Regions from separate parts of the Sinorhizobium sp. NFACC03 genome, predicted to be linked through region 2. Evidence: riboswitches for the same ligand, from Rfam matches in the RefSeq annotation. Region 2 holds a riboswitch; the other holds the start of a gene.
The links. Region 2 has a riboswitch for S-adenosylmethionine ahead of BLU35_RS00395 (O-succinylhomoserine sulfhydrylase). Riboswitches for the same ligand answer to the same signal wherever they lie in the genome.

Region 1 (15,770 bases), on a different contig from region 2:
TGACGGCGGGGATCGACTGGATGCCGAGCTGTCCGGCGATCGAGGGATGATCGTCGATGTTCATCTTCACGAGCTTGACGCGGCCTGCGGCTTCCGTGACCACCTTTTCGATGACGGGGGTCAGCTGCTTGCACGGGCCGCACCAGGGCGCCCAGAAATCGACGAGAACCGGCTGCTGCCTGGAGGCGTCGAGCACGTCCTTGGTGAAGTTGGCAGTGGTGGTTTCCTTGATCAGGTCACCGTCCGACGCGGCCGCCGGCGCCGGCTGACCGAAAGAGGCCGAAGCCGTCATCTGAGTGCCGAAAGACCCTGCATAGGGATTGTCGCTGCCCGTCATTCTTCTCTCCTCGCCGGCTCGTCTGCCAGCTTACTGCATTCGCGCCAAAGATCGTATGTCAGGCCGTGACTTTCAAGACAAGCGGTTCGTGTCCGGTCGCTTCCATGAAGCGCAGCAGATCGCTGGATGCGATCGAGGTCGTCGCGTCATTGGAGAGCGGATGGCAGTTGACGATGTCGAACTTCATCAGCTCCTCGTCGAGGATCATCTTGACGTTGCCCTCGGTGTCATTGATCGCGCCGAAGGCGGTCACGGCACCTGGAATGACGCCCAGATATTCCATCAGCTTCTCCGGCTTGCCGAAGGACACCTTGCTTGCCGCACCGATCACCTGGTGAACGGTCTTCAGGTCCACCGTCGCGTGTTCCTCGACGGTGAGCAGGAAATAGTTGTCCTTCTTGTCCTTCACGAAAAGGTTTTTCGTGTGGCCGCCAGGGATCTCGTCACGCAGCGCCACCGATTCGGCGACGGTGAACACCGGCTCGTGGCTCTTGGTTTTATGCTCGATCCCAAGTCCGTCGAGAAAATGAAAGAGGTCTTCGGCGGTCTTCGGCTGTGATTCACTCATGATTCTCATCCCTTGGGCATTCGTTTCGCCTCTGCTTTAGGGGAGAAGCCGGTGGCCGCGCAATCTCACAGGCGGCGGCAGCGGCCGAAAACGCGGCATTTCCGGGCTTCGCGAGGGGTCTCCAAAAAAATATTCGATTTCTCGTCATTTCCCTGTTGCATTCCAAAATCGCTTAGGCCATATACCGCCCGTCGCCGCAAGACAGCGACGCCACGGTCCACCGACTACCCCGGACCGCGGTTTATGAGCGGGTGTAGCTCAGGGGTAGAGCACAACCTTGCCAAGGTTGGGGTCGGGCGTTCGAATCGCCTCACCCGCTCCAATTTCTCCCAACCACTTCATTTCACTGTTATTTTGGAAATGAACGGCATCCGCCGTCAGGCGCCGGATGCTTCGCCATGCGAACACCTGTGGCGATCGGACAGCACGACGGTCCTTTGGAACGTTCGCCGTCCCTCCCCTTGTCGCTAGAGATCGTCGACGCCCGCGCGCCACTCAGCTCTTCATGAAGACGTAGTCCGTTTCCTGCCGACGGATCTCGCCGGGGCGAAGCACTGCATTCGGGAAGCCGGCATGGTTGATGGCGTCCGGCCAGATTTGGGTTTCCAGGCAGAAGCCGGCAAATGGGCCGTAGCGGCGTCCCTCGAGGCCGGGCACGGGGATGTCGAGCTTTGCGCCGGTATAGAGCTGCACACCAGGCTCGGTCGTCAGCACTTCGAGCGTGACGCCGGAATTGATGCTGCGGGCAAGCGCCACCGAATGTTTCGCCATGGGCTCGTTCGAAAGGCAGAAATTGTGGTCGTAGCTGATGCGTTCACCTTCGGTCTGGCGACGCATCGACGTCATTTCGCGGAGATCGAAGGCGGTGCCCTCGACCGCACGGATCTCGCCCGTCGGCACCTGGCGTTCGTTGGTCGGCAGGTAGTGGTCGGCGGCGATCATGATGTCGTGTCCGAGCGCGTCGACAGTGCCGTCGAGATTGAAGTAGCTGTGCTGGCAGACATTGGCGAGCGTCGGCCGGTCGGTCTCGCTCTCGTAGACGACGCTCAAGACGCCGCCGGGCTTCACCGCGTAGGTGCAAGTGACCTTGCAGTTGCCGGGATAGCCGGCGCGTCCATCCGGATCGGTAATGCTGAGCGTCACGCTATCAGGCGTCTGGCGGACGATCGTCCAGTTGCGCTTGCCGATATTGTCGCTGCCGCCGTGCAGGTGGGTGACACCCTTCTCGTTCAGTTCGAGCTGGTAGGTCTCACCGTCGAGCGTGAAGCGCCCGTCGGCGATCCGGTTGGCGCAGCGCCCCGGTGTCGCGCCGAGATAGGGCGAATGGGCGAGATAGCTTTCGAGATCGGCGAAACCGAGCACCAATGGCGGCTCATGGCCTTCCAGGCGCAGGTCCTGGATCACCGAGCCCCAGGTCAAGACATGGGCGGTGAGGCCGCCACCGGAGAGCACCATACGATGGACCGGCTCGCCGGACGGCAGATGGCCGAAGATTTCCGTGTTCTGATGCATGTTCACCGCTGGCTCCCTCTTCGCGACCGCAGCAACCTGCGTCATTTCCAAAGGCACGGCAACCGGAAAATCATACTAAATGGGGCCTTGCTTCGTCTCTGGCCTGAGGGCAAAAACGTCTAGCTATTCAAGGTGCTACAGCGACCTCTCTGCGGTCATGTCAGCGCGATAGCTGCTTGGTGGCATCCTGCAGGCCGGCGAGCGTCAAAGGGAACATCCGCCCCTCGAACAGGCTCTTCACCATGCCGATCGACTGGGTGTAGCCCCAGTGCTGTTCGGGCACGGGATTGATCCAGATCGAACGCGGAAAATGCGCTGTCATGCGCGAAAGCCAGAGTGCGCCCGCCTCGTCGTTCCAATGTTCGACCGAGCCGCCGGGATGGCTGATCTCATAGGGGCTCATAGACGCGTCGCCGACGAAGATGGCGCGATAGTCGCCGCCATAGGTGCGCAGCACTTCGGTGGTGCGGGTGATGTCGACACGGCGGCGGCGGTTGTCCTTCCACAGGCCCTCATAGACGCAGTTATGGAAGTAGAAATGCTCCATGTGGCGAAACTCGCCTCGGGCGGCTGAAAACAGTTCCTCGACGATGCGGATGTGATCGTCCATCGAGCCGCCGATATCGAAGAACATCAGCAGCTTGACCGCATTGCGGCGTTCGGGCCGCGTCACCACGTCGAGATAGCCGTGCTCGGCGGTGGCGCGGATCGTGCCGGAAAGGTCGAGTTCGTCGGCTGCGCCCTGGCGTACCCAGCGCCTCAGCCTTTTCAGCGCCACCTTGATGTTGCGCGTGCCGAGCTCGACGGTGTCGTCGTAGTCTTTGAATTCGCGCCGATCCCAGACCTTGACGGCGCGGCGGTGGCGCGACTGGTCCTGGCCGATCCTGACCCCTTCGGGATTGTAGCCATAGGCGCCGAACGGTGAGGTCCCGGCAGTGCCGATCCATTTCGAGCCGCCCTGATGCCGGCTTTGCTGCTCCCGAAGCCGTTGGCGCAGGGTTTCCATCAGCTTGTCGAAACCGCCGAGGGCTTCGATCAGGCGCTTTTCTTCCTCGGTCAGGTGTTTTTCCGCGAGCTTGCGCAGCCAGTCCTCGGGGATGACGGCCTCTTCGCCCGTCTCCATGGGATTGACCGCCTCGAGCCCGGAGAAGCAGTGCTGGAACACCCGGTCGAAGCGGTCGATATGGCGCTCGTCCTTCACCAGCGCCGTGCGCGCCAGGAAGTAGAAGGCTTCGACGTCGAAGGTGGCGATGCCCGCCTCCATCCCCTCGATCAGCGACAGGAATTCCCGGAGCGTCACCGGAACTTTCGCCGCCTTGAGTTCGAGGAAGAAGGGGACGAACATCGCTAAGCCTCAGCTTTCTCCGGTGCCGATCTCTGCGAGATCATAGGGCGTCGTCTGGTACATCTCGTTGATCCAGTTGCCGAAGAAAAGATGCGCATGGCTGCGCCAGCGGTTCTGCGGCGGCAGGGTCGAATCGTTGTGCGGGAAATAGTCGTGCGGCATCTTGATCGGCACGCCTGCGTCCACGTCGCGAAAATATTCGTCCGACAGCGAGGTCGAATCATACTCCACGTGGTTGAACATGTAGAGCCGATTGCCCTTTTTCTCGTGCACGAGGCAGACGCCCATCTCCTTCGATTCCATCAGGATTTCGAGGCTGGGCACCTTGTCGATGTCGGCACGCCTGACCTCGGTCCAACGCGAGACGGGGACGGCGAAGTCGTCGGAGAAGCCGTTGAGATAGACGGACGAGCGATTGAGGTTCTGGTGGCGGTAGACGCCGAAGGCCTTCTCGTTCAGCGGATACTTCGGCACGTCGTGGAAATGGTAGATCGCCGCCATCGCCCCCCAGCAGACATTGAGCGTCGAATGCACGTTGGTCTCCGTCCAATCGAGGATGCGCTTCAATTCGTTCCAATAGGTGACGTCCTCGTATTCGAGCGTCTCGACCGGCGCGCCGGTGATGATGAAGCCGTCAAACTTGCGGCCCTTCACCTCGTCCCAGGTCTCGTAGAAAGAAAGCAGGTGATCTTCCGAGGTGTTCTTCGCCCGGTGGGCGCCGATGCGCACCAGCGACAATTCCACCTGCAGCGGTGAGGCGCCGATCAGGCGTGCCATTTGGATCTCGGTCTTGATCTTGTTCGGCATGAGGTTCAGGAGCCCGATCTGGAGCGGGCGGATATCCTGACGGATCGCCACGGTCTCGGTCATTACCCGTACACCCTCATGCACGAGGGTTTCGAAAGCGGGCAGCGTATCGGGAATCTTGATGGGCATGGGCTTCACTCGATCAATACAAAAAAACCGGCGGCGATTGATCGCGACCGGTCCTCGGAAATCCAACTTTCCTCGGCCCTTTAGCGACTTGTTTAACGTGGCTGCAAGCCGGCCGGCCAAATCACCACGGGGAATTTGATAGCGCGACTGGGGCGCGGGGGTCAAGAAAAACGATTCGGGCGGTCGGGCGGCCCCTCATCCCGCTGCCGCGACCTTCTCCCCGCAGGCGGGGAGAAGGGAGCTTGTGGCACCCGCTCGCGCCTCCCAGGGGCCGATCATTTCCGTTCCAGAAAGAAGCCCGGACATCATTGTCTCGCGGCGACCGTCGCCATTTCCGTCCCCTCTCCCCGGCTGCGGGGAGAGGGCTAGGGTGAGGGGCAACTTCCGTGCGTGTGAAGATAATCTAGGCCGTCCTGCATGCCGTATCCGAGCCGACGGCTAGCCTCGTCTAAGCCGAGCCAGAAGAAGCGAAAGCGGATCGGCGCACCACCGCCAAAGGGCGTCATTTCATGGTGCAGCCAGGTTTTCTGTTGCTCGCCGGCAAGGGCGACATGAAAATAGTGCCGGCGATGGCAGATGGTCTGGCCTTCCTTCCGGAAGGAGTAGTCCTTCGTGACGAGATGGGTGAGGGCCCGCGATGGCGTCAGCCCGGTCTCTTCCACGAATTCCCGCAAGGCGGCAGCTTCAGGGCTTTCGTCCGGCTCCATCGTGCCGCCGGGTACCTGCAACTCGATTTCGGGAAAGTCCGGCTCGTCGAAGACCAGCAGGTGGTCCTGCCAGGTGGCGTAGATCAGGACCTTGTGGGCGTCCGGCCTCATCCGTCGCGGCGCGCCATGAAGGCCAGGCGCTCGAAGAGATGCACGTCCTGCTCGTTCTTCAACAGCGCCCCGTGCAGCTTCGGCAGCATGGTCTTGGCGTCGACGCGGAGGTCGGCCGGATCGACCTCGTCGGCGACAAGCAGGCGGATCCAGTCGAGCGCTTCGGAGGTGGACGGCTTCTTCTTGAGGCCCGGCACCTGGCGGATGTCGTAGAAGGCGGCAAGGGCCGCAGATAGCAGCGTTTTGCGGATGCCGGGATAGTGCACCTCGACGATGCGCGCGAGCGTTTCGGCATCGGGGAAGCGGATATAGTGGAAGAAGCAGCGACGCAGGAAGGCGTCCGGCAGTTCCTTCTCGTTGTTGGAGGTGATGATGACGATCGGCCGGTGACGGGCGCCGATCATCTCGCCGGTCTCGTAGACATGGAATTCCATGCGGTCGAGTTCCTGCAAGAGGTCGTTCGGAAACTCGATGTCGGCCTTGTCGATCTCGTCGATCAGAAGCACCACGCGACGGTCGGCCTCGAAGGCCTGCCAGAGCTTGCCCTTGCGGATATAGTTCCTGACCTCGTTGACGCGCTCGTCGCCGAGCTGGCTGTCGCGCAGGCGCGACACGGCATCATACTCGTAAAGGCCCTGCTGCGCCTTGGTCGTCGACTTGACGCTCCATTCGATCAGATCGAGGCCAAGGGCAGCGGCAATCTGGCGGGCAAGCTCGGTCTTGCCGGTGCCGGGTTCACCCTTGACGAGCAGCGGCCGCTCCAGCCGGATCGCAGCATTGACGGCGATCATCAGGTCCTTGTCGGCGATGTAATCTGCGGTGCCTTCGAATTGCATAATCGTCTTCCGGTTCAGCATAGGTCTAGCAGGCGGTGTCCATGGACTATCGCATATTGGCCAAAATCGGAATCGATTTGAGAAGAGATGGCGTGAGCAGAAAAGCTCGGTCTCAGCCGCGGAGGGCGGTGACTTCGATCTCGATCAGCATTTCCGGGCGGATCAGATCGCAGACGATCATGGTTGCGGCCGGACGGATCTCGCCGAAGACTTCGCCGAAGATCGGGAACACCCGGTCGGCGAAGCTGGCATCGGTGACGTAGTAGTGATTGCGCACCACGTCTTTGAGCGAGAAGCCCGCTTCCTTCAGTGCGCCCTCGATCGTCTTCAGGCAATTGCGCGCCTGCTCTTCCACCGTTTCGGGCATGGTCATGGTGGCATAGTCGTAGCCGGTCGTGCCGGAGACGAAGCACCAGTCGCCCATCGCGACGGCACGCGAATAGCCTGCCGTCTTTTCGAAGGGCGAACCCGAAGAGATGAGCTTGCGCGCCATGTCTCGCTTTAAGCCCAGGGGCGCGAGGCGCCGACCGTCTTCTCGAAGCTGTCGATCGCAGTTGCCTTTTCCAGCGTCAGGCCGATATCGTCGAGGCCGTTCAGCAGGCAGTGGCGCTTGAAGGCATCGACCTCGAACTTGACCGAGCCGCCGTCCGGGCCGGTGATTTCCTGGGATTCCAGGTCGACCGAGAGGATGGCGTTGGAGCCGCGCGAAGCGTCGTCCATCAGCTTGTCGAGGTCGGCCTGGCTCACGACGATCGGCAGAATGCCGTTCTTAAAACAGTTGTTGTAGAAGATGTCGGCAAAGGACGTGGAGATCACGCAGCGGATGCCGAAGTCGAGCAGCGCCCAGGGGGCATGCTCGCGCGAGGAGCCGCAGCCGAAGTTGTCGCCGGCAACCAGGATCTTGGCGTTCTGGTAGGCGGGTTTGTTGAGCACGAAGTCCGGGTTGACCGAGCCATCCTCATTGTAGCGGGCTTCGGCGAAAAGACCCTTGCCTAGGCCGGTGCGCTTGATCGTCTTCAGGTAATCCTTCGGAATGATCATGTCCGTGTCGATGTTGACGACGGGGAGGGGGGCGGCGACACCGGTGAGCTTGACGAATTTTTCCATAACTTCAGGCCTTCGATTTCAGAAGAATGTTGCGCTAGCGTTTAGATGAGTTTTGCGCCGAAATGAAGGAAAATCTATCCAAACACGCTTCGCCGGGCGGGTGAAAATGCCCGCCCGGTGAAAGCTTCGCCCGGATTTCGATTGTCGGGAAGCCTCAGCCTGCCTTCACCGGGCTGTTCATGGCCCAGAGAACGCCGAAGGGATCGCGGAGCTGGCCGTAGCGGTCGCCCCAGAACATCACCTCGATCGGCATCACCACCTCGGCGCCGGCGGCAACGGCGCGGTCCCACCAGGCATCGATGTCCTCGACGGTGAGCGTCAAGGTAAAGGCCTGCGGCTTTTCCAGCGGATGGCCATATTCCGGATAGGCATCCGCCAGCATCAGCGAGCTGCCGTTGACGTAGAGATGGATGTGCATCGTCCGGCCCTGCTCGTCGAGCGGATGCCGGTTGACCTCCTTGGCGCCGAAGGCGCGCTGGTAGAATTCGGATGCCTTGGCGGCGCCATCGACCTGAAGATAGGGCAGAAGCCCGTTCAGGACCGGTGCCGGCTGCTTCGTTTCGGTTTGCTGCGTCTCAGTGTCCATGTCGTTCTCCATCCTGTTCGAAGAGCCAGGACCGTGCTGGCCTGCCTCAAGGACGGACATGGAGCGATGGATCCGACACGGGGATGGAAAAATTTCGCAGCCGGCTGAATGGCAGCTCTCGAGAAACAGCAAAAGGCTTCGAGCCGATTACGGATCGGCCCGATTGCGGATCACTACGATCGCCGGGATCAGAGGTCGATGATCGTGCCGCGACCGTCGTTCCAGATGCGCATCTCGCGCTGGCCGTGGGCGGCAGCGGCGGCGGCCGGACGGGCGGTGGTGCGGGCCGGCCTGAGGTTCAGCCGGGCGGCAATCGCGCTGCCGATCACGACGACGGCGGCGATGCCGGCCAGTGCCAGCGCCAGCGAGGCGGTCAGAACGAAGGCCGCAAACGTGATGGTCAGGGCTGCGGCCGTGAAGAGAACAGAGCGAATGCTTTGCATAATCGTCACCTTTCTGATGGCGATGTGGGGGCTCCTCCCCGCACTTGCAAGAGGCGGCTTTGCGAAAGGGGTGCGGCGGTTCGCCTCGTCTTGCGGAACGAGGCAAAGGCGGGCACAACTGAAACATGAGCAAATCGATCGAACATCACCCGGTGCGCCTGCGTCGCTCGGTGCTATCGGTGCCGGCCGACAATGCCCGCGCGCTTGCCAAGGTCGCTGAACTCGCGACCGATGCCGCGATCTTCGATCTCGAGGATGCGGTTGCGCCTGAGCGCAAGATGGAAGCACGCGAGGCGCTGGTTCGGCATCTGACGACGAACCGGCCGGATTGTGAGATCGTCATCCGCATCAATGCGCTCGGTTCCGGCTTTGGCCAGGACGATCTCGCCGCGGTGCTTGCGGCGAAGCCCGACGCCATTCTTCTGCCGAAGGTCGAAAGCCCGGCGGATATCCAGGCGGCGGCCGACTGGCTGGCCGAAAACGATGCGCCGGAGACGCTGCGTCTCTGGGCGATGATCGAGACGCCGCGCGGTGTCATCAACGCGCCTCTTATCGCCGAGACCGGCCGCACCTTCGGCGGCCGGCTCGATTGTTTCGTCGTTGGTCTCAACGACCTGCGCAAGGACACCGGCGTTCCGGATCGCCCCGGCCGTCCCTATCTGATCCCCTGGCTGATGCAGATCCTGCTGGCGGCGCGCGGCGGCGGGCTCGACGTCATCGACGCCGTGTTCAACGATTTTCGCGACGCTGATGGATTCGACGAGGAATGCCGGCAGGGCCGCGACATGGGCTATGACGGCAAGATGCTGATCCACCCGGCCCAGATCGGCCCGGCGAACGAACGTTTCGGCGTCGAGCAGATCGCCGTCGACGAGGCGCGCGCGATCATCGCTGCCTTTGCGCTCTCGGAAAACGCCGGCAAGGGCGTCATCAATCTCAACGGACGGATGGTCGAGCGGCTGCACCTCGATCAGGCCGTGATGCTCGCCGCCAAGGCGGATCTCATCGAAAAACGAAAGACAAAATCTTGAAACTCTATCGCTTCCTGACCGGTCCCGACGACGCTTCCTTCTGTCACAAGGTGACGGCAGCGCTGAACCAGGGCTGGAGCCTGCACGGCTCGCCCACCTATGCCTTCAATGCCGATACGCAGCACATGCAGTGCGGCCAGGCGGTGTTCAAGGAGGTCGAGGGCAAGGATTACACCCCGGATATCAAGCTGTCGGAACAGTAGTCGAGGCTGTTTGCCGTCGTGCAAGTTTGCCCCTCACCCTAACCCTCTCCCCGCAAGCGGGGCGAGGGGACGCGGTTGATGCTCGCAATCGGCGTGTGAGGCCTGTTTTCTGGTATCGGTTAACCCGTGCTCCGATTGGGATGCGAACGGTACCGCGAGTCTCCTTCGCCCCGCTTGCGGGGAGAAGGTGCCGGCAGGCGGATGAGGGGCAGATAAAACGGGTTAGCCGCCGACGTGCTCGACGCTGGCTTCGATCCGCTCCATGTCGTCGTCGGAAAGGCCGAAGTGATGGCCGATCTCATGGATCAGGACATGGGTGATGATGTCACCCAGCGTCTCCTCGTTCTCAGCCCAATAGTCGATGATCGGGCGGCGATAGAGGGTGATGCGGTTTGGAAACTGGCCGGTTTCCATGGTGAAGCGCTCGCTGATGCCACGGCCCTCGAAAAGGCCGAGCAGGTCGAAAGGCGTTTCCAGTGCCATGTCCTCGAAAATGTCGTCGCTCGGGAAGTCGGCAACTTCGATGATGAGGTCGGTCGTCAGCTGGCGGAATTCCTGCGGCAGGTGGCCGTAGGCTTCCAGTGCGAGCTGTTCAAAAGTGGTAAGCGTCGGTGCGTGGCGTTCCCGCCAATCATCGGTCTGGTCAATGCGGGCCATAGGCACTCCTTGTTGCCCTCCATATAGCGATTTTGCCAGTGTTTTTCGAGTGTTGAATTCCGCGGGCATGGGGACAGGAATAAATTCTTAGAATTGGCTGTTGACTCATTTAGGAAGCTCTGGAATCTAATAGAACATAACATGAACATTTATGATGGGAGTTGACCGTCATGGCCGACAAAGCCGTGGAGCGGGAGACGGTACTTTCGCTCCGAGAGACCATAGCCAGGATCGAAAACCGTCGGCTTCCGGGCGTCGTGCGCGCCGCCAAGGCGGCCGATCCCGGCGGCTTCCGTCAGCGCGAGGAAGATGAGCCTGGCCGTCGGGCGCTTGCGCTCGGGGTTGCGGATCTGGACACGCTTCTCGAAGGCGGCCTACCGCTCGAAGGCATGACGGAAATCCGCAATGCCGAGACGCGCGATGCCGGCGCTGCCGCCGGTTTTGCCGCGGCACTCAGCGTGCTCTGCCAGCAGGCGCGCCTGGAAAAAGGCGAGCCGGCAGCTCCGGTTCTCTGGATCAGCCAGTCGATGGCTTCCAACGAGGCGGGCCTGCCCTATGGATTGGGTCTCAAGGCCTATGGGCTCGATGTCCGCGGCCTCGTCTTCAGCCTGCCGCGCACGGTGAAGGACGCGCTCTGGATCGCCGAGGCGGCGCTTTCCGTCCCGAGTTTCTGTGCCGTCATCCTGGAAATTCGCGGCAATCCCGCAGCTCTTGCGCTCAGCGAGAGCCGGCGCCTGCATGTTCGCTCACGCGCGGGCCATGTTCCCCTTCTGCTCCTGCGCCAGTCCGGGCACGAGGAGGCGAGCAGCGCCTTCTTCCGCTTCCTCGTCGAGCCGGCGCCGGCGCGCGAGCGTCCCCTACCGGATGGATCGATGCTTCGCGGCAGCATCGGCCATCCCGTCTTTCATATCATCGCCGAGAAGAGCAGGGCTCCTGCGCCGCTCGGCTTCCTGCTGGAGTGGAATCCCCATGACCGCCGCCTTTACCCCGTCGAGCCCCTACCAGCCGCTGCTGCGGCAGATCCAGAACCAGCGCATTCTGTCGCTCGCCTTTCCGCATCTTCCGGCCGATCGGGTCGCCCGCAAACGCTGGGGGAACTCGTGGCTTTCCCGCGGGCGTCCTGAGCATCCGCCTGTCGTCTTCGCTGACAAGGTGAAGAGCGCGATGCGCCTCGTCGCGCTCGACGGTTACGCCGAAAAGTGCGGGTTTCACATCGGTCAGGGTGTTGCCGAAGCCCGGGCCATGTGTCCCGAGATCGACGTGCTGCCGGCCGATCCCGCTGCCGATCGGGCCCTGCTCGAAGGCCTTGCGGATTGGTGTTGCCGCTATACACCGCTCGTCGCGCTCGATGGCGACAGCGGCCTCTTTCTCGACATCACCGGCTGCGCCCATCTTCTCGGCGGGGAAAAGGCGCTGTTCGACGATCTGCTCGCCCGTCTCTTTCATCTGGGGGTCGAAGCCCGCGCGGCGATCTCCTCTTCCGCCGGGCTCTCCTGGGCGGTGGCGCGGTTCGGCTCCGACGGCATTCTTGCCCCGGACGAGGCGGCGCGGGTGCTGGCGCCGCTGCCGATGGCGGCTCTTCGGCTGCCGCGGGAGACGATCGAAACGCTTGGCCGGGTCGGGCTCAAGCAGGTCGGCGACATCGTCGAGGCGCCGCGCGCGCCGCTTGCCCGCCGGTTCGGCGCGACCCTGCTTCTGCGCCTCGATCAGGCGCTCGGGCGGGAGGATGAGCCACTGTCGCCGCGGTTGCCCGTCGCCGCCCTCTCAGTGGAGCGCCGTCTCGGCGAACCGGTCCAGGGCGAAGACGATATTCTCGGCTTGACGGAAGAGCTGGCGATGCGGCTGAAGCCGGAACTGGAAAAGCGTGGGCAGGGCGGGCGTCTGTTCGAGCTTCTGCTTTTCCGCGTCGATGGCGCGGTCTTCCGCATCGCCGCCGGCACGTCCTCGCCGCTCAACGAGCCGCGGCGCGTCGCCGGTCTCTTCCGTGAACGGCTGCAGGCGGTGCACGAGGATCTCGATGCCGGCTTCGGCTTCGAAATCCTCAGGCTCTCGGTGCCGAAGAGCGAAAAATACGAGGCGATGCAGGAGGATTTCTCCGGCACGCCGGATCGCGAGCGCCCGCTTGCGGCCTTTGCCGACCGAGTGATGGCAAGGTTCGGGGCGGAGAGCCTGCTGGTGCCGGCTCTGTCGGAAAGCCACGTGCCGGAGCGGGCGGCAAGCTTCCGCCCACTCACGGATCTCGCGCTCATGGGCAAGGCCGAGGCGCCTGCGCAAAACATTCCCGCGATCCTGCTTGCCGCGGCGGCTCGGCCGCAGCGGCTCTTTCCAAGCCCCGAGCCGGTGGAGGCGGTGGCCGAGGTGCCGGAGGGGCCGCCGAGAAGCTTCCGCTGGCGGCGCACGCTGCACCGCATTGCGCGGGCCGAGGGGCCGGAGCGGATCGCCGGCGAGTGGTGGCTCGACGGCGAGCCGGCGATGGAGCGCGATTATTTTCGGGTGGAAGACGAACGCGGCCGGCGGTTCTGGCTGTTTCGCGAGGGGCATTATGGTGCGAGCGCCCCGCCACGCTGGTTCATGCATGGGGTCTTCGCATGAGCGACATGATCCCCTATTTTGAGATCGGCGCCTGGTCGAATTTCTCCTTCCTTGAAGGTGCCTCCCATCCGGGTGAAATGGTCGTTGCGGCAAGCCGCCTTAACATTGGCGGCCTTGGCATTGCCGACCGCAATACGGTTGCCGGTGTGGTGCGCGCGCATGCGCAGGCCAAGGTGGAGAAATACGCCTTCCAGCCCGGCGCGCGGCTCTCCTTTGCGGAAGATCTGCCCGACGTGCTCGCCTATCCCTCAAGTCGCCGCGGCTGGGGCAATCTCTGCCGGATGCTGAGTGCCGGAAACCTGCGCGCCAAGAAGGGCACCTGCACGCTCTATGAAGCCGATCTCGTCGAGTGGGGCGAGGACCTGTTGCTCGTCGTGCTGCCGGATCCTGTCATCGGCGCGCCGGAAGCAACCTTGCTTGCCGACTTTCTCAAGCGCCTGAAGCCGCATTTTGTCGACCGGCTCTATCTGGCGCTGGTGCCGCGCTATGACGGCTTCGACCAGCTTGCCTTCGCCGGACTTGCGACCATTGCCCGCCATGCCGCGATCAAGCTCGTCGCCACCAACAGTCCGCTGTTTCATGTCGCCGCGCGACGGCCGCTCGCCGATGTCGTCACCGCCATCCGCGAGCATGTGACGATCGCGACCGCAGGCTACCGGTTGCATGCCAATGCCGAGCGGCATCTGAAGACGCCCGCCGAAATGGCGCGCATCTTCCGCGATTATCCGGAAGCGATCGCCAATACCGGGCAGTTTTTTGGGAGGCTGAAGTTCTCGCTGTCGGAACTCGAATATCAATACCCGGACGAAAGCATTGCGGGCGAGACGCCGACACAAACCCTGCGGCGTCTGACGATGGCAGGCGCGCACGAGCGCTATCCCGACGGCATTTCGCAGAAGGTTTCCAAGCAGATCGAGTACGAGCTCGAGCTGATCGCCAGCAAGCGTTACGAGCCCTATTTCCTGACGGTGCGTAATATCATGCAGTTTGCGCGCAAGGCCGAAATCCTCTGCCAGGGCCGCGGCTCGGCGGCGAATTCCACCGTCTGTTACTGTCTGAGGATCACCGAAGTCGATCCGCTTTCGACCACCCTGCTCTTCGACCGCTTCCTTTCTACCGAGCGCGACGAGCCGCCGGATATCGACGTCGATTTCGAGCATGAGAAGCGAGAAGAGGTCATCCAGCATATCTATGAGACCTACGGCAAAGAACATGCGGGGCTGACGGCGGCCGTCATCAGCTACCGGGCGCGCTCGGCCGGCCGCGAGACCGCCAAGGCTTTCGGCTTTTCCGAGGACGTGCAATCGGCACTCGCCGGCTCGGTCTGGGGCTGGTTGGTGGCCGATCTTTCCGAGCGCGAGGCTCAGGCTGCGGGTCTAGACACAAAGGATCCGACGACTGTCCGGGTGCTCGATTATGCCACGGAGCTGATGAGCTTCCCGCGTCACCTCTCCCAGCATGTCGGCGGCTTCGTCATTACCCGCGACCGGCTCGACGAGGTCGTGCCGATCATGAACACGGCAATGCCCGACCGCTACATGATCGAGTGGGATAAGGACGATCTCGACACGCTGAAGATCCTGAAGATCGACGTGCTGGCGCTCGGCATGCTCACCTGCATCGCCCGGGCCTTCGAGCTGCTCGACCGGCATTACGGCGAGAAGAAAACCCTGCATCAGCTCTTCAAGGATGACCAGAAGGACGTTTACGACATGATCTGCCGCGCCGATACGATCGGCGTCTTCCAGATCGAAAGCCGGGCGCAGATGAGCATGCTGCCGCGGCTGAAGCCGCGCATCTTCTATGATCTCGTCATCGAGGTGGCGATCGTCCGGCCCGGGCCGATCCAGGGCAACATGGTGCATCCCTATCTGAAACGGCGGGAGCAGCGAGATCTCAGGATACCCATCGAATATCCGAGCCCCGAACTAAAGGTGGTCCTGGAGCGAACGCTCGGCGTACCGCTCTTCCAGGAGCAGGCGATGCAGATCGCCATTACTGCCGCCGGTTTCTCGCCCAGCGAGGCTGACCGGCTACGGCGTGCCATGGCAACCTTCAAGCGCACCGGCACGATCCATACCTTCCACGAGAAGATGATCGAAGGCATGGTCAAGAATAACTATGACAGGGGCTTTGCCGAGCGTTGTTTCAAGCAGATCGAAGGTTTCGGCGAATATGGCTTTCCCGAAAGTCATGCCGCGTCCTTCGCGCTCTTGGTCTATGTCTCGTCCTGGCTGAAGACCTATTATCCGGATGTCTTCTGTGCCGCCCTTCTGAACTCGCAGCCGATGGGCTTTTACGCGCCCGGGCAACTGGTGCGCGACTCGCGCGAGCATGGGGTCCGGGTGCGTCCCGTCGACATCAACCATTCGGTCTGGGATGCCGATCTCGAAGAGGGTGGCCTCGATAAGGGTGCCATCGAGCCGCGTCATCGCGAAATGGAGGACGTGATCAAGACTGACAAGGCGATGCGCCTCGGCTTCAATTCGATCAAGGGGCTGAACCAAGAAGAGATCGAGAAGAAACTCGTCGCCAACCGGGGTACCGGTTACGGGACGGTCCGTGACCTCTGGCTGCGCTCGGGTCTCTCCCGTTCCGCGCTCGAAAGGCTCGCCGATGCGGACGCTTTCCGTTCGATCGGGCTCGATCGCCGCAAGGCGCTCTGGGCGGTGAAGGCGCTGGACGAAAAGAGTGCTGCCGAAAGGCTACCGCTCTTCGAAGGCGCGGCGAGGGCGGAATTGCGGCCGGAGCCAGCCATGATCCTGCCGGAGATGTTGCCGGGCGAGCAGGTGATCAACG
Region 2 (15,770 bases):
GCTTGGCGCACACCAACACAAGCCCATTCCGGGAGAACTTTTATGAAAGCTCTTAAACTCACTGTCGCGGCGCTGGTAGCGTCTGCCGCATTTGCCGGCGCAGCCGCCGCCCGTGACCAGGTTCAGGTCGCTGGCTCCTCGACCGTTCTTCCCTACGCCAAGATCGTAGCCGAGACGTTCGGCGAGACCTTCCCCGACTTCAAGACCCCGGTCGTTGAATCTGGCGGCTCCTCGGCCGGCCTGAAGGAATTCTGCAAGGGCGTCGGCCCGGACACCATCGACGTCGCGAACTCCTCGCGCAAGATCAAGGACAGCGAAGTCGAGGCCTGCAAGGCCGCTGGCGTGACCGAAATCCAGGAAGTCAAGATCGGCTATGACGGTATCGTCTTCGCGACCGACGCCGGCAATGCCGACCTCGCCCTGAAGCCGGAAGACCTCTACAAGGCTCTCGCTGCTGAAGTCGTCGTCGATGGCAAGATCGTTGCCAACCCCTACAAGAAGTGGTCGGAAGTCAACTCCGCCCTTCCGGAAGTTGAAATCGCCGCCTTCATCCCGGGCGAAAAGCACGGCACCCGCGAAGTCTTCGAAGAGAAGATCCTGGCTGCAGGCTGCAAGAACGCCGGCGCCGTTGACGTCATCAAGGCTGCCGTTGCCGATGAAAAGCAGCAGCACAGCAAGTGCGTCGCGGTCCGTAAGGACGGCATGGCTGTCGACATCGACGGCGACTACACCGAGACGCTCGCCCGTATCGCTGCCAACAAGAACGGCATCGGCGTCTTCGGCCTGTCCTTCTACGAAAACAACGCCGACAAGCTGAAGGTCGCGACCGTCAACGGCATCGTACCGTCGACCGAAACGATCGCTTCCGGCGAGTATCCGGTTTCCCGCCCGCTGTTCTTCTACGTCAAGAAGGCACACCTCGGCGTTATCCCGGGCCTCAAGGAATATGTTGAGTTCTTCATCAACGACCAGATGATCGGCCCGGACAGCCCGCTCGCCGAGTACGGCCTGGTTGCTGCTCCGGACGCCGAGCGCGAAGAAATCCGCAAGGCTTTCGCAGCCGGCAACATGCTCTGATAACGACAAGCCCCGGCGCGATATCCTTCGCGCCGGGGCATGCCTTCATTCGATTTGCCGGCGGCCCATGACGGGCGATACCGGGGAGACGTGCGGATGAGTACCTCGCTCCTTCTTTTGCTAATTATTGTTATTGGTTTCATTGCCTATTTTGCCGGTCGCGCACGTTCGCTGGCGCAGGCTGGCGGCAAGCTCTCCAACCTTCATTCCTTGCCCGGCTATCACGGTAGCTACGTCGCTATCTGGGCGATGCTGCCGGCGGCGCTCGTTCTCGGCACCTGGCTGATTGCCGCTCCTATGTATATTGACGGGAGCACGCGCGCGGCCCTGCCGGACACCGTCCAGAGCCAGGGGACCGCTGCGGTTCAGCTCGCGCTCGGCCAGGTCAAGTCCGTTGCCGGTGGTCTGCTGCGCCTGAGCGGCGAGGAGGTCGCGGCACTTCAAAGCGGTGCCGCCAATCTCCGCTCGACGCTCGCAGCCAAGGGCGTCGCCCTGGCCGGCGAAGGCGAGCCCTACATGGTCACCGTCGCCCAGCATTTCAACGCGATGACCGCCACCAACCGTTGGCTGATGACCGCGGCCGTACTGTTGATCGCGATTGCCGGCGGCATCTACGCCATCCGCAACATCGCCACCCGCTTCCGTGCACGCAACCAGGTCGAGCGGGTCATTCTCGGCTCGCTGATCGTCGCGTCTTCCATCGCCATCCTGACGACGGTCGGCATCGTCGCCTCGATGCTGTCGGAAGCCGGCCGCTTCTTCACCATGGTCTCGCCGTTCGAGTTCTTCTTCGGCACGGTCTGGGATCCGCGTTTCGCTGCTGCCGGCAGCGGCGGCGCCTCCGGCCAGTTCGGCCTGATCCCGCTTCTCACCGGCACGCTCTACATCGCCTTCGTCGCCATGCTCTTTGCGGTGCCGATCGGCCTCTTCGCAGCCATCTACATGGCGGAGTATGCAAGCCCGCGCTTGCGTTCGACCGCAAAGCCGCTGCTCGAAGTCCTCGCCGGCATCCCGACCATCGTCTACGGTTTCTTCGCTCTCGTGACCGTTGGTCCGTTCCTGCGTGATATCTCGGCGCAGCTGAACGGTCTTGCCACCGGCAATTACCAGAACTTCATCCAGGCGCAGAGCGTGGTCACCGCAGGCATCGTCATGGGCATCATGCTGATCCCGTTCGTGTCGTCGCTCTCGGACGACATCATCACCCAGGTGCCGCGCGCATTGCGTGACGGCTCGCTCGGTCTCGGTGCCACCCGCTCGGAAACGGTCAAGAAGGTTATTCTCCCGGCAGCACTTCCCGGCATCGTCGGCGCGCTGCTTCTGACCGCATCGCGTGCCGTCGGCGAAACGATGATCGTGGTGCTGGCAGCCGGTGTCGCGGCCCGCATGCAGATCAATCCCTTCGAGCCGATGACGACGGTGACCGTGAAGATCGTCAACCAGTTGACGGGCGACCTCGAGTTCACCTCGCCGCAGACGCTGGTGGCCTTCGCGCTGGGCATCACGCTCTTTGTCATCACGCTCGGCCTCAACATTTACGCGCTCTACATCGTGCGCAAATACCGGGAACAGTACGAATGACCGACATCGCTTCCCCGACCGTCCGGATCTCCGCCCGTCCCGAATCCGCAAAACGCGATATCGGCATCAAGCGCCGCTACGCTGCCGAACGCCGGTTCCGCGCCTACGGCATTGCGGCAATCAGCACCGGTCTCTTCTTCCTGGCGCTGCTGCTGTGGACCGTCATTTCCAACGGCTACACCGCGTTCCAGCAGACGACGATCACGCTGCCGATCGAATTCACCGAAAAGGTGATCGACCCCAACGGCGAACGCACGACCGACAGCAAGGTACTGATGACCGCCAACTATCCGCTGCTGGTGCGCGATGCGCTCATCAAGCAGCTCGGCATCGATGCGACCAAGCGGCCGCTGGTCAAGCAGGCGACCGATATGGTCTCTGCGAGCTCCCGTACGCTCTTGCGCGACATGGTCGTGGCGGATCCGTCCATCATCGGCAAGACCATTCCAGTCACCCTTTTGGCCGAAGCCAACATCGACTCCGCCAACAAGGGGCAGATCGACCTCAAGGTCGAAGAGAGCAAGCGCAAGGTCAAGGACCAGCAGGTCACCTGGATGAACGAGCTCGAAAGCGCCGGCGTCCTGAAGAAGAGCTTCAACACCGGCATCTTCACCTTCGGCGCCTCCAGCCGTCCTGAAGCGGCGGGCGTCGGCGTTGCCGCCCTCGGCTCGTTCTACATGATGCTGATCGTGCTCCTGCTGTCGTTGCCGATCGGCGTTGCCGCCTCGATCTATCTCGAAGAGTTCGCTCCGAAGAACCGGCTCACCGACCTGATCGAGGTCAACATCAACAACCTCGCGGCCGTTCCGTCGATCGTCTACGGTCTGTTGGGTCTCGCCGTCTTCATCAACTTTGCCGGCATGCCGCGTTCGGCGGCCGTCGTCGGCGGTTTCGTGCTGACGCTGATGACCCTGCCGACGATCATCATCGCCACCCGCGCGGCCTTGAAGGCGGTTCCGCCGTCCATCCGTTCGGCGGCGCTCGGTCTCGGTGCCTCGAAGATGCAGACCATCTTCCACCACGTTCTGCCGCTGGCGATGCCGGGCATTCTGACCGGTACGATCATCGGCCTTGCCCATGCGCTTGGCGAAACCGCGCCGTTGCTGTTGATCGGCATGGTCGCCTTCGTCGTCGACTATCCCGGTTCGCCGATGGAGCCATCGACAGCGCTGCCGGTGCAGATCTACATGTGGGCCAACGAGGCGGAACGCGCCTTCGTCGAGCGCACCTCCGGCGCGATCATCATACTTCTCATCTTCCTCGTCGTCATGAACCTTGGCGCCATTCTGTTGCGACGTCGCTTTGAGCGCCGTTGGTAGTGAGGTAATTACTATGAACATCATGTCAGAAGCAGCGGTCGAGAAAGCCTTGGATCAGAAAATGAACACGGTTCCCTTCAAGATGATCGGCAAGGATGTGTCGGTCTACTACGGCGAGAAGCGGGCGCTTTTCGACGTCAACCTCAACATCCGCGAGAACACGGTAACGGCGCTGATCGGTCCGTCGGGCTGCGGCAAGTCGACCTTCCTGCGCACGCTGAACCGCATGAACGACACCATCGAGAACTGCCGCGTCACCGGCAAGATCACGCTCGATGAGGACGACATCTACGACCCGACCATTGACGTGGTCGAGCTGCGCGCCCGCGTCGGCATGGTCTTCCAGAAGCCGAACCCGTTCCCGAAGTCGATCTACGACAACGTCGCCTACGGTCCGCGCATCCACGGACTTGCCCGCACCAAGGCGGACTTTGACGATGTGGTCGAGACCAGCCTGCAGAAGGCAGGTTTGTGGAACGAGGTGAAGGACCGCCTGCAGGAGCCGGGCACCGGCCTCTCCGGTGGTCAGCAGCAGCGCCTTTGCATCGCACGCGCTGTTGCCGTCAGCCCGGAAGTCATCCTGATGGACGAGCCCTGCTCGGCACTCGACCCGATCGCGACCGCCAAGGTCGAGGAACTCATCCACGAACTGCGCACGAACTTCACGATCGTCATCGTGACCCACTCGATGCAGCAGGCCGCCCGCGTGTCGCAGCGCACCGCCATGTTCCACCTCGGCAATCTCGTCGAGGAGAACGACACCGACAAGATGTTCACCAATCCGGATGACCAGCGCACCCAGGATTACATCATGGGCCGCTTCGGCTGAGGCCAATCACGGCTGCAACAGTCACTGGAAAGCGCCTGTAAGGATCGACGATCATGTCCATGCATATCATGTCCGCCTATGACGAAGAACTGAAGTACCTGACGCGCCGCATCTCGGAAATGGGCGGTCTCGCCGAGCAGATGGTCGCCGAATCCGTCCGCGCCCTAGTCAATTCCGACCTGGCGCTGGCGCAAAAGGTAATCTCGGACGACACCGTTCTCGATGATGCCGAGCGCCAGATCGGCGAGAAGGCGATTGTCACGATCGCCAAGCGCCAGCCGGTCGCCGCCGACCTTCGCGAGATCATGGGGTCGATCCGCATCGCCTCCGACCTGGAGCGTGTCGGCGACCTCGGCAAGAACACTGCCAAGCGCGTGATCGCGGTTGCCGGTTCGGGCATCCCGCGCAAGCTCGCCCGCGGTCTCGAGCATCTCGCCGAACTCGCTCTGGTGCAGCTCAAGGAAGTGCTCGACGTCTATGCCTCGCGTTCGCCGGAAAAGGCCAATAGCATTCGCGAACGCGACGAGGAGATCGACGCGATCTACACCTCGCTGTTCCGCGAGCTGCTCACCTACATGATGGAAGATCCGCGCAACATCACGCCCTGCACGCATCTTCTGTTCTGTGCCAAGAACATCGAGCGTATCGGCGACCACGCGACCAACATCGCCGAGACGATCTATTACATGGCGACGGGTGCCCAGCCGGAGGGCGAGCGCCCGAAGGATGACAACACGTCGACGTTGGGCTCGGTCAACGACTAGAAGGTTTGAGCGGGATGCGGGGGACAACCGCATACACTTTTCCTCATCCCGCTCTGGCGTCAAACGCGCCGTTCGCAATGCATGCCCATGAGTATCATCCGGTCGCGGCTTCGGTCGCGGCCCCGAATTCCTGCATCTGAAGCATGCGGCTTTTCGCACCGCCTTTGAAAATGGCGGGGATGCTCCAGATTTAGAGTGTCTGAGTGCCGGCCGGTCCGCTGGACCCGCGCGGCGCTCGCGGTAAGGAGACGTTACCTGATGTTGCCAAAAATCGCCGTGGTCGAAGACGAAGAGGCGCTGAGCGTCCTGCTGCGTTACAATCTGGAAGCTGAAGGCTTCGACGTCGATACGATCCTCAGGGGTGACGAGGCGGAGATCCGGCTACAGGAACGCCTGCCCGACCTTCTGATCCTCGACTGGATGTTGCCTGGCGTCTCCGGCATCGAGCTTTGCCGTAGGTTGCGCCAGCGCCCGGAGACGGAGCGGCTGCCGATCATCATGCTGACGGCGCGCGGCGAGGAAAGCGAGCGCGTTCGCGGTCTCGCGACCGGGGCCGACGACTATGTGGTCAAGCCCTTCTCCACGCCGGAGCTGATGGCCCGCGTCAAGGCGATGCTCCGCCGGGCGAAGCCCGAAGTTCTCTCGACGCTGCTGCGCTGCGGCGACATCGAGCTCGACCGGGAAACCCATCGCGTCCATCGTCGCAGCCGCGAAGTTCGCCTGGGGCCGACGGAGTTCCGCCTGCTGGAGTTCCTGATGTCCTCTCCGGGCCGTGTCTTCTCGCGCTCGCAGTTGCTGGACGGCGTCTGGGGCCACGACATCTATGTCGACGAGCGGACCGTCGACGTGCATGTCGGCCGCCTGCGCAAGGCGCTGAACTTCTCGACCATGCCTGATGTCATCCGCACCGTGCGCGGCGCCGGCTACTCGCTCGAAAGCTGAGAAGGGCAAACAGAAGTCAATGAAAAAGGGGCCGATCGGCCCCTTTCGTTTTGGTCCTGTGCGGATCCTTAGCGCATCCGACGGCGCTCGGCGGATGGCTGGTAGGCAAGCCGCGCATGGAAGCTGCAATAGGGCGAAGCTTCCGGGGAATCGTTGCCGCAGAAGTGGAACTCTTCCTTCAGCGGGTCGCCGATCGGCCACTTGCAGGTGCGTTCGGTGAGCTGGGTCAGCTCGAGGCGGCGCGACATCGGCACGACCACGTCGGTCTGGATGCTGAAATCCTGCTCGGCAACGAGATCGACTTCGATCTCTTCCTTGAGGACGGTGGCGCCGGACGGACGGGCAACGGTGCGGGTCGAAACGCGCGAGGCGTAGTTCGGAGCGCGCGGCGCCGAGGTCGGCCGCTTCGGGCGGGCTGCCGCAGTGGTGCTGCCGCCGGCTTTGGCGCGGCCGGGAAGGCTCAGGCGATGAACCTTGCCGATGACAGCGTTACGGCTGACGCCGCCGAGCTGTGCCGCGATCTGGCTTGCGCTCAGGCCCTCGGACCAAAGCTTCTTCAGTTTCTCCACCCGCTCGTCAGTCCAGTTCATTTCTGCACTCTCCGTTCTCAGCGTTGGGGATGGCAGAATCCCTCACCGCACCCCGGTTGAATCTCGAGGTTGCAAACGCGATAACTCTTTTGGTGACTAGGTCCGCCGCATGCGTCTAGTAATTGAATGTTAACGTACTGACCGCCGGACTCCGTGGCAAGAGTCCGGGGAATCACGCCGAATCGAATTCGTAGTTTTCCCCAACTTGCTCGATCAGCGTTGCATTTTTGCAAGCCCTTCCGGCCGATTTTTTCGTCGCAGGGAAATGGATCTCGTTACCGCGCTGCAAGGCTTGGTTTTGTTGACATTGCAGTGCGAAATAGGAATAGTGCCTGCGCCGCCGAAAGGCGGCATTTTTGATTTTTATCGGGCCGCATGAAGCAGCGGGACCGATGCCGATTGGAGTGAAGGAGAGCCTCGCATGACTGCAACCACGCCGCTTTACGATACCTACATGCGCGCGCCGTTGCGTTTCGAGCGAGGAGAGGGCGTCTGGCTGATCGCCGAAGACGGCTCGCGCTATCTCGACTTCGCTGCCGGCGTTGCCGTGAACTCGCTCGGCCATGCGCATCCGCATCTCGTCGAGGCGCTGAAGGCGCAGGCCGAGAAGGTTTGGCACCTTTCCAACCTTTACGAGGTTCCCGGTCAGGAAAGTCTTGGACGCCGCCTGGCCGCCGTAACCTTTGCTGATCGGGTCTTCTTCACCAATTCCGGTGCGGAAGCGCTGGAATGCGCGATCAAGACGGCGCGGCGCTACCACTTCGCCAAAGGCCAGCCGGAGAAGTTTCACATCATCACCTTCGAGGGCGCCTTCCACGGCCGCACGATCGCGACGATCGCGGCCGGTGGTCAGCAAAAGTACATTGAAGGTTTCGGGCCAAAGGCCCCAGGGTTCTACCAGGTTCCGTTCGGCGACCTCGCAGCCGTCAAGAATGCGATCACCGAGGAGACCGCCGCGATCCTGATCGAGCCGATCCAGGGCGAGGGCGGCATCCGTCCCGCGACCAAGGAATTCATGCAGGAACTGCGCGCCCTCTGCGACGAATTCGGCCTGCTCCTGATCCTCGACGAGGTTCAGACCGGCGTCGGCCGCACCGGCAAGCTTTTCGCCCATGAGTGGACGGGCATCCGCCCGGATATCATGGCCGTTGCCAAGGGTATCGGTGGCGGCTTCCCGCTCGGCGCTTGCCTGGCGACGGAAGAGGCGGCCGCCGGCATGGTGGCGGGCACGCATGGCTCGACCTATGGCGGCAATCCGCTGGCGATGGCCGTCGGCAACGCCGTGCTCGACGTCATCCTCGCTGATGGCTTCCTCGCCCATGTGCGCGACGTCGCGCTCGTCTTCCGCCAGGGTCTTGCTTCGCTGAAGGATCGCTATCCCGATATCATCGAAGATATCCGCGGCGATGGCCTGATGCTGGGCATCAAGGTAAAGGGCCCCTCGGCGGATCTCCTGAAGGAGATCCGCGCCGAGAAGCTCCTGGCCGTGCCGGCCGGCGACAACGTGTTGCGCCTGCTGCCGCCGTTGACGGTGACGGCGGAGGAAGCACGCGAGGGCCTCGCACGCATCGAGCGCGCCGCCGAAGCAGTGCGGAAGGCAAGTGGTAACGCTGCGGCCTGACCGATAGGGCCAAGACTGACCCAGGATGGTAGAATGACCTTCGTGCGTTCACGCCGCTGCGTGGCGCACATAGGTTGGATTTTTTGAGGAACCGAGTACGATGGCAGGCACCAGACACTTTCTCGATCTTTCGGCCATGACGGCCGCCGATCTTCGGACGATCATCGATGATGCCCGCGTCCGAAAGGCGACGACCAAGGCCGGAACCGCCGAGAAGCCGCTCGCCGGCAAGATGCTGGCGATGATCTTCGAAAAGCCGTCCACCCGCACCCGTGTGTCCTTCGATGTCGGCATGCGCCAGCTCGGCGGCGAAACCCTGTTCCTTTCGGGCACGGAGATGCAGCTCGGCCGCGCCGAGACGATCGGCGATACGGCGAAGGTCCTGTCGCGCTATGTCGATGCGATCATGATCCGCACCACCGACCATCGCCGCCTGCTGGAATTGGCAGAACACGCGACGGTCCCCGTCATCAACGGCCTGACCGATGACACCCATCCGTGCCAGATCATGGCCGACATCATGACCTTCGAGGAGCATCGCGGACCGGTGAAGGGCAAGACGATTGCCTGGACCGGCGACGGCAACAACGTGCTGCACTCGCTGATCGAAGGCTCCGCCCGCTTCGGCTATCGCATGAACATGGCGGTGCCGCTTGGCTCCGAGCCGCAGGACAAGATCCTGAACTGGGCACGCAACAACGGCGGCGAGATCCTGCTGTGTCACGATGCCGAGCAGGCGGTCGCCAACGCCAATTGCGTTGTCACCGACACCTGGGTGTCGATGAACCAGGAGCATCGTGCCCGCGGCCACAACGTCTTCCAGCCCTATCAGGTCAACGAGGCGCTGATGAAGCAAGCGGCATCCGATGCGCTGTTCATGCATTGCCTGCCGGCGCACCGCGGCGAGGAGGTGACCGACGAGGTGATCGACGGCCCGCAGTCGGTGGTCTTCGATGAGGCCGAAAACCGCCTGCATGCGCAGAAGTCGATCATCGCCTGGTGCATGGGGCTCGTCTAGGCCCTTGCGAGCGCCGCGGTGAGCGCGATGGCGCAGCGCTTCGGCGGCTGTGAGGGCCGCTATTGACATTGCCGCCGTGCGACACGATCTAGGCGGCTGCAGGGCGCTCCTGGCAACAGTGAAGCGCCGACTGCCACGGGTGGTGCGCGGCGCAATGGCTGATGGCACATATCCGGTGGACAATCCGTTTATCGCGGGATCGATTGAGACAGCGGGCACGTTGCGCCGGGGGACAGGAATGTCCCCGGCGCAACGCAGTTGCTGAGGCAAGGAGCAAGACATGACTGACATGACGCCAGGGCTTGGTGAATTCGACTTCGCCGGTGACGATCACGTCGTGCCTTTCCAGGTGGAAGGCCTCGACGTGCGCGGCCGCGCCGTGCAGCTCGGCCCGATGCTCGACGCAATTCTGGAGCGCCACAACTATCCGCTTCCGGTCGCGCGGCTCGTTGCCGAAACCGTCGTGCTGACGGTTCTGCTCGGCACTTCGCTGAAGTTCGAAGGCAAGCTGATCGTCCAGACGAAAGGCGATGGTCCGGTGGATCTCGTCGTCGCCGACTTCTCGACGCCGGATCGCGTGCGCGCCTATGCCCGCTACGATGCAGATGCGCTTGCCGACGCCGAGAAGGATGGCCGCACCCTTTCGCATGAACTGCTTGGTAAGGGCATACTCGCCTTCACCATCGACCAGGGCGCTCATACTCAGCGCTATCAGGGCATCGTTGCGCTGGACGGCGCCACGCTGGAAGAAATCGCTGGCGTCTATTTCCGCCAGTCAGAGCAGATCCCGACCAAGGTCAGGCTCGGCGTTGCCGAGCTGCTCGACCGCGATGAAAGCGGCAAGCCGCGCCATCGCTGGCGTGCCGGCGGCATGGTCGCGCAGTTCCTGCCGGAAGCGCCGGAGCGCATGCGCCAGCCTGATCTTTCCGGCGGCGATGGCGATGACGGGGAAGGCGTCTTCGAGGATGACGATCTCTGGGCGGAAGCCAAGGTGATGGTCGAGACGATCGACACCGACGAGCTGACCGACCCGATGGTCGGAACCGAACGCTTGCTCTACCGGCTGTTTCACGAGCGCGGCGTTCGCGTCTATGAGCCGCAGGCGGTCTTTGACCGTTGCAGCTGCTCGCGCGAGAAGCTGCACTCGGTGCTCGCCAATCTGGACGCTGATGATATCGAAAGCACCATCGAGGATGGGGCCGTGAAGGTCACCTGCGAATTCTGCTCGACGACCTATCGTTTCGAGGCAAGCGAAGTGCGTCCGCAGTAGCCGGCGCCACTCAGGATCAAGCTAGTTCAGGGTACGCACGAGCCCGGGTGAATCGAGCGAGAAGGCGGGGATGGCCACGTTGAAGGTCTCTCCGCCTTCCGCTTCCATACTGTAGTGGCCGAACATCACGCCCGACGGCGTGTCCAGCGGGCAGCCGGACGAATACTCATAGGTGTCGCCGGGGTTGAGCAGCGGCTGTTCGCCGATCACGCCGGGACCGCTGACCTCATCGACCTGCCCATTCTCATCGGTGATATGCCAGTAGCGGGTCATCAACCGCACGGCTGCGTCCGAATGGTTTGAGATGACAATGCGATAGCCCCAGACATAGCGGCCGTCATCGGGGTCCGACTGCTCTTCGAGATAGTACGGCTCCACCGTAACTTCTATGTCGCGGGTCAAAGCGCGATACATGGGCAACACCTTGCTTCGGTCTTTCAGGGTATTCTACAGCAAGATGGTTTCGTCAAGAATAACGGCAAGATTGTGCATACCCATTCTGGGGCAAGGGCTTGCGGGTATCCGGATCGGCTGTTCGAACCCGCTCGATCCCGCTGGTGAAGCCATATTGGATGGCGGGGCGCCCGCTGCATGAGCGCCACGAGGGATCGACGGCCGCCGCCTGTCGTGGCGGCCGTATCTTTTCGTTGCCTCAGGCTTTGACGGCCCTAAGCGCGCGGGCGAAATCCTCGACGACATCCTCGCTGTCTTCGATGCCGGCCGAGAAACGCACCGTGCCGGCGGAAATGCCCAGCTCTTCGCGGGCCTCGTCGGTCAGGTTCTTGTGCGTCGTCGTTGCCGGATGGGTGATCAGGCTCTTGCTGTCGCCGAGGTTGTTAGAGATGCGGACGATCTCCAGTGCGTTCTGCAGCGCGAAGGCCGCATCCTTGCCGCCCTTCAGTTCAAACGCGACGAGGGTGGAGCCGCCGGTCATCTGCTTGGCGATGATGTCGGCCTGCGGGTGATCCTTGCGGCCGGGGTAGATGACCTTCGCCACCTGCGGCTGCTCAGCCAGGAAGTCGGCGACGCGGCGTGCGGTTTCCGTCTGCTGGCGCACGCGCAGCGGCAGGGTTTCAATGCCCTTCAGCAGCGTCCACGCATTGAACGGCGACATGGCCGGACCGGTATGACGGAAGTAGTCGTGCAGGTTCTCGTTGATCCATTCCTTGTCAGCAAGCACGACGCCGCCGAGGCAGCGGCCCTGGCCATCGATATGCTTGGTGGCGGAATAGACGACGATATGGGCGCCGAGTTCCAGCGGCTTCTGGAAGAGTGGCGTCGCAAAGACGTTGTCGACGACGACCTTGGCGCCGATCTGGTTGGCGAGCTTGGCCACACCGGCAATGTCGATGACTTCGAGCGTCGGGTTGGTCGGGCTTTCCAGGAAGAAGACCTTGGTGTTCTTCTGGATCGCCTTTTCCCAGTTGGCGAGATCGCGTCCATCGACCAGCGTGCATTCGATGCCGTATTTCGGCGCCAGCGTCTCGACCACCCAGCGGCAGGAACCGAACAGCGCACGGGCGGCAACGATATGATCGCCGGCCTTCAGCTGGCAGAGGATTGCCGCGGAAACGGCAGCCATGCCCGAAGCCGTGGCCCGCGCGTCTTCGGCGCCTTCCAGCATGCACATGCGCTTTTCGAACATGTCGTTGGTCGGGCTGCCGTAGCGGGCATAGATGAAGCCTTCGGTCTCGCCCTTGAAACGCGCTTCTGCCGCCTCGGATGTCTCGTAGACGAAGCCCTGGGTGAGGAAGATCGCCTCGGACGTCTCGCCGTGCTGGGAGCGGGTGGTTCCGCCGTGGACGAGTTGTGTTGCCGGGCGCCAGTTTTTGCTCATGTGACGATCACCTTCAAAAACAAAAAAAACCGGCCGCAAAAATGGGCCGGTTTGACACCCGGCCTTTTTAGCTACTTGTTTAACGTGGCTGCAAGCCGACCGGCCAAATCACCACGGGATAAAGCTTCAATACTGCTAGGGTGCGCTTGCGTCAATTCCCGGAGTTTGGTTTTGTCTCGCAACTGGAAAGAGGACTGCAATGGCCCGCGATACTGGGATTTTGGCCGACCGCGCGATCGCCGCGCTGCTCGAAACGGGGCGCCTGAAGAGCGAGAGGCCGCTGGATGACGATCAGATCCAGCCGGCAAGCCTCGACCTGCGCCTTGGCGCCAAGGCCTTCCGCGTCCGCGCGAGCTTCATGCCAGGCCCGTCCCACCTCGTCGCCGACAAGCTTGACCGGCTGAAGCTGCATGTCGTCGATCTCACCGATGGCGCCGTGCTTGAAACCGGCTGCGTCTACATCGTGCCGTTGATGGAGAGCCTGGCGCTGCCTGCGGGCATGTCGGCCTCGGCCAATCCGAAAAGCTCGACCGGCCGCCTCGACATCTTCACCCGCGTGATCACCGACCGCGCCCAAGAGTTCGACAAGATTCCTGCCGGCTATAGCGGTCCCCTCTATCTCGAAATCAGCCCGCGCACCTTCCCGATCGTCGTGCGCCGTGGTTCGCGCCTGTCGCAGATCCGCTTCCGCATGGGCCAGTCGCTGCTCTCCGAACAGGAGCTGCTGGCGCTGCATGAAAGCGACGTGCTGGTGGCGAGCGAGCGCCCGAATGTCAGCGGTGGCGGCATTGCACTGTCGATCGACCTCAAGGGCACCGGTCCGGAGGGGCTGATTGGCTACCGTGGCAAACACCACACCGCCGTCATCGACGTCGACAAGAAGGCGCAGCACAAGATCTTCGATTTCTGGGAGCCGCTCTATAGCCGCGGACGCGACGAGCTGATCCTCGATCCGGACGAGTTCTACATCCTCGTCTCGCGCGAAGCGGTGCATGTGCCGCCGCTTTATGCGGCCGAGATGACGCCGTTCGATCCGCTGGTGGGCGAGTTCCGCGTGCACTATGCCGGCTTCTTCGATCCCGGCTTCGGCCATGCCTCTGCCGGTGGCAGCGGTAGCCGCGCCGTTCTGGAAGTCCGCAGCCACGAGGTGCCGTTCATCCTCGAACATGGCCAGATCGTCGGCCGCCTGATCTATGAACACATGCTGGAGCGTCCTGACGGTCTCTACGGCCTCGGCGTCGGCTCCAACTACCAGGCCCAGGGCCTGAAGCTTTCGAAACATTTCCGCGCCGAGTAGGGATTTTGCACGGGACCCTCGTGCGATACCGCGCAAGGGTCCTTGACAGATCGTCCCGGTTCGGGAAATTTCGCAGGCATCGCGGGTGTAGTTCAGTGGTAGAACGCCAGCTTCCCAAGCTTGATGTCGTCGGTTCGATCCCGATCACCCGCTCCAATCCTTCCTGAAGCCTCTTTTGCCTCGTTCGAGCGAGACCTATGGCCAGTTGCCTTGCGGACGGTTACTTTACCGCTCGATGAATCATCCCGCGGTTCCAAGCGCCGCCCCTGAGACAAGAACCGTGCCGGCCCGCTGCCCATGAGATTTCTTTCCCTGTTCGCTCTCTGCGCGTCCCTGATCGCAACGCCGCTTGCGGCCCAGCCCAGGGACCTGCCCATTCTGTTCGATGCGCGCGAACGCATCGCCAAGCCCGATCTCACGGGCCTTGCGCGCTTGCGCTTCCTGACGACGGTCGACTTTCCGCCGTTCAACTTCATCGATCAGTCCGGCAAGCTCTCCGGTTTTCACGTCGATCTCGTGCGCGAGATCTGCCGCGAGCTCGACATCGAAGCCAAATGCCAGATCCAGGCAGTGACCTATGCGGAACTGCTGCCGGCGCTGGAGCAGGGGCAGGGCGAAGCGGTTGCCGCCGGTATCGCCGTCGGCCCGGAACTGCGCCAGCGCTTCGGCTTCTCGCGCGCCTTCATGCGGCTTCCGGCCCGCTTGGCCATCAACACCAAGGCGGCCGGCGCCGTGACGGGTCCGAAGGACCTCAGGAAAAAAACGGTCGGTGTCGTGGCGGGCACCACCCATGAGGCCATGTTCAAGGCGTTCTTCCCCAGTATCGGGGCCAAGGTCTTCCCAGATCGCGATGCCATGCTCACGGCACTGCAGAAGGGTGAGGTGCCGGCGGTCTTTTCCGACGGTTTGCAGCTTTCCTTCTGGATCTCAGGCACGACTGCCGGGGGCTGCTGCGCACTCGTCGATGGTGCCTATTTCTCGCAACGCTTTCTCGGTGAAGGCCTGACGATCATGAACCGCAAATCCGAACCGGCGCTGACCCAGGCGATCGACCACGCGCTGCTGGCGCTTTCGCGCAGCGGCCGGCTCGAGGAAATCTACCTGCGCTACTTCCCCAACGGCATCTATTGAGCGCCCACTGCATGTTTCCTTTAATCGTACCCGATCAAAGGTCAAAAACATGCAGCAATTCAAAGTGCTACAGCGACCTTTGCGCGTCTGATAAGACGCGCAGCGCTGTAGACAGCTTGGCGTGAACGCCAGGAAATGATGAGCTACCGGCGGAAGCGGGCAAGCGCCCCTCGTTCGATGGCGGCGCAGGTGAGCTTGTCGAGACCGAGGCGGTCGCGCAGCAACTGCAACAGCCGGATCTCTTCGTTGCGAATGCGCTGGTCCGCGGCGGCGATCTCGACGGCAAGTGCGTAGGCCGTCTCATGGAACTTTTCCGGAAGCGCCTCGCGCACGATTTCCAGCGCGATATCCAACCCCTCGGGAGCCGCGAGCTGGGCGGAGCATTCGTGGCCGATATGGACGAGCTGGTCCTCGTCGAATCCCTCGAAGATCGGCAGGAACTGCACCAGCCGGCCGATGCGGGTGAATTCGTCGTCGCTCATCTCGCGGTCGAC

Region 1: it holds a riboswitch for S-adenosylmethionine, as region 2 does, so the genes downstream of both, metA (homoserine O-acetyltransferase MetA) here and BLU35_RS00395 (O-succinylhomoserine sulfhydrylase) in region 2, are expected to answer to the same signal.

What each region holds. Positions count from the first base shown of each region.
Region 1 covers NZ_FMXF01000006.1:66,822-82,591, forward strand. Annotated here, with positions in the region: gene trxA (thioredoxin) at 1-337, opposite strand, end outside; gene BLU35_RS11285 (prolyl-tRNA synthetase associated domain-containing protein) at 396-905, opposite strand; tRNA gene BLU35_RS11290 (tRNA-Gly) at 1,153-1,227, shown strand; gene BLU35_RS11295 (aldose epimerase family protein) at 1,401-2,417, opposite strand; gene BLU35_RS11300 (vWA domain-containing protein) at 2,578-3,762, opposite strand; gene metA (homoserine O-acetyltransferase MetA) at 3,772-4,698, opposite strand; SAM riboswitch at 4,759-4,836, opposite strand; gene BLU35_RS11310 (NUDIX hydrolase) at 5,064-5,516, opposite strand; gene BLU35_RS11315 (AAA family ATPase) at 5,513-6,352, opposite strand; gene BLU35_RS11320 (RidA family protein) at 6,465-6,845, opposite strand; gene leuD (3-isopropylmalate dehydratase small subunit) at 6,854-7,459, opposite strand; gene BLU35_RS11330 (VOC family protein) at 7,614-8,045, opposite strand; gene BLU35_RS11335 (hypothetical protein) at 8,234-8,488, opposite strand; gene BLU35_RS11340 (HpcH/HpaI aldolase/citrate lyase family protein) at 8,614-9,519, shown strand; gene BLU35_RS11345 (DUF1737 domain-containing protein) at 9,516-9,722, shown strand; gene BLU35_RS11350 (metallopeptidase family protein) at 9,945-10,379, opposite strand; gene BLU35_RS35600 (ImuA family protein) at 10,550-11,503, shown strand; gene BLU35_RS11360 (Y-family DNA polymerase) at 11,418-12,971, shown strand; gene BLU35_RS11365 (error-prone DNA polymerase) at 12,968-15,770, shown strand, end outside.
Region 2 covers NZ_FMXF01000001.1:70,917-86,686, forward strand. Annotated here, with positions in the region: gene BLU35_RS00340 (substrate-binding domain-containing protein) at 43-1,077, shown strand; gene pstC (phosphate ABC transporter permease subunit PstC) at 1,174-2,658, shown strand; gene pstA (phosphate ABC transporter permease PstA) at 2,655-3,977, shown strand; gene pstB (phosphate ABC transporter ATP-binding protein PstB) at 3,991-4,806, shown strand; gene phoU (phosphate signaling complex protein PhoU) at 4,857-5,570, shown strand; gene phoB (phosphate regulon transcriptional regulator PhoB) at 5,829-6,512, shown strand; gene BLU35_RS00370 (GcrA family cell cycle regulator) at 6,581-7,102, opposite strand; gene BLU35_RS00375 (aspartate aminotransferase family protein) at 7,524-8,723, shown strand; gene argF (ornithine carbamoyltransferase) at 8,824-9,741, shown strand; gene BLU35_RS00385 (Hsp33 family molecular chaperone) at 10,022-11,011, shown strand; gene apaG (Co2+/Mg2+ efflux facilitator ApaG/CorD) at 11,033-11,425, opposite strand; gene BLU35_RS00395 (O-succinylhomoserine sulfhydrylase) at 11,664-12,848, opposite strand; SAM riboswitch at 12,895-12,973, opposite strand; gene BLU35_RS00400 (2'-deoxycytidine 5'-triphosphate deaminase) at 13,048-14,145, shown strand; tRNA gene BLU35_RS00405 (tRNA-Gly) at 14,227-14,301, shown strand; gene BLU35_RS00410 (transporter substrate-binding domain-containing protein) at 14,443-15,276, shown strand; gene BLU35_RS00415 (tellurite resistance TerB family protein) at 15,420-15,770, opposite strand, start outside.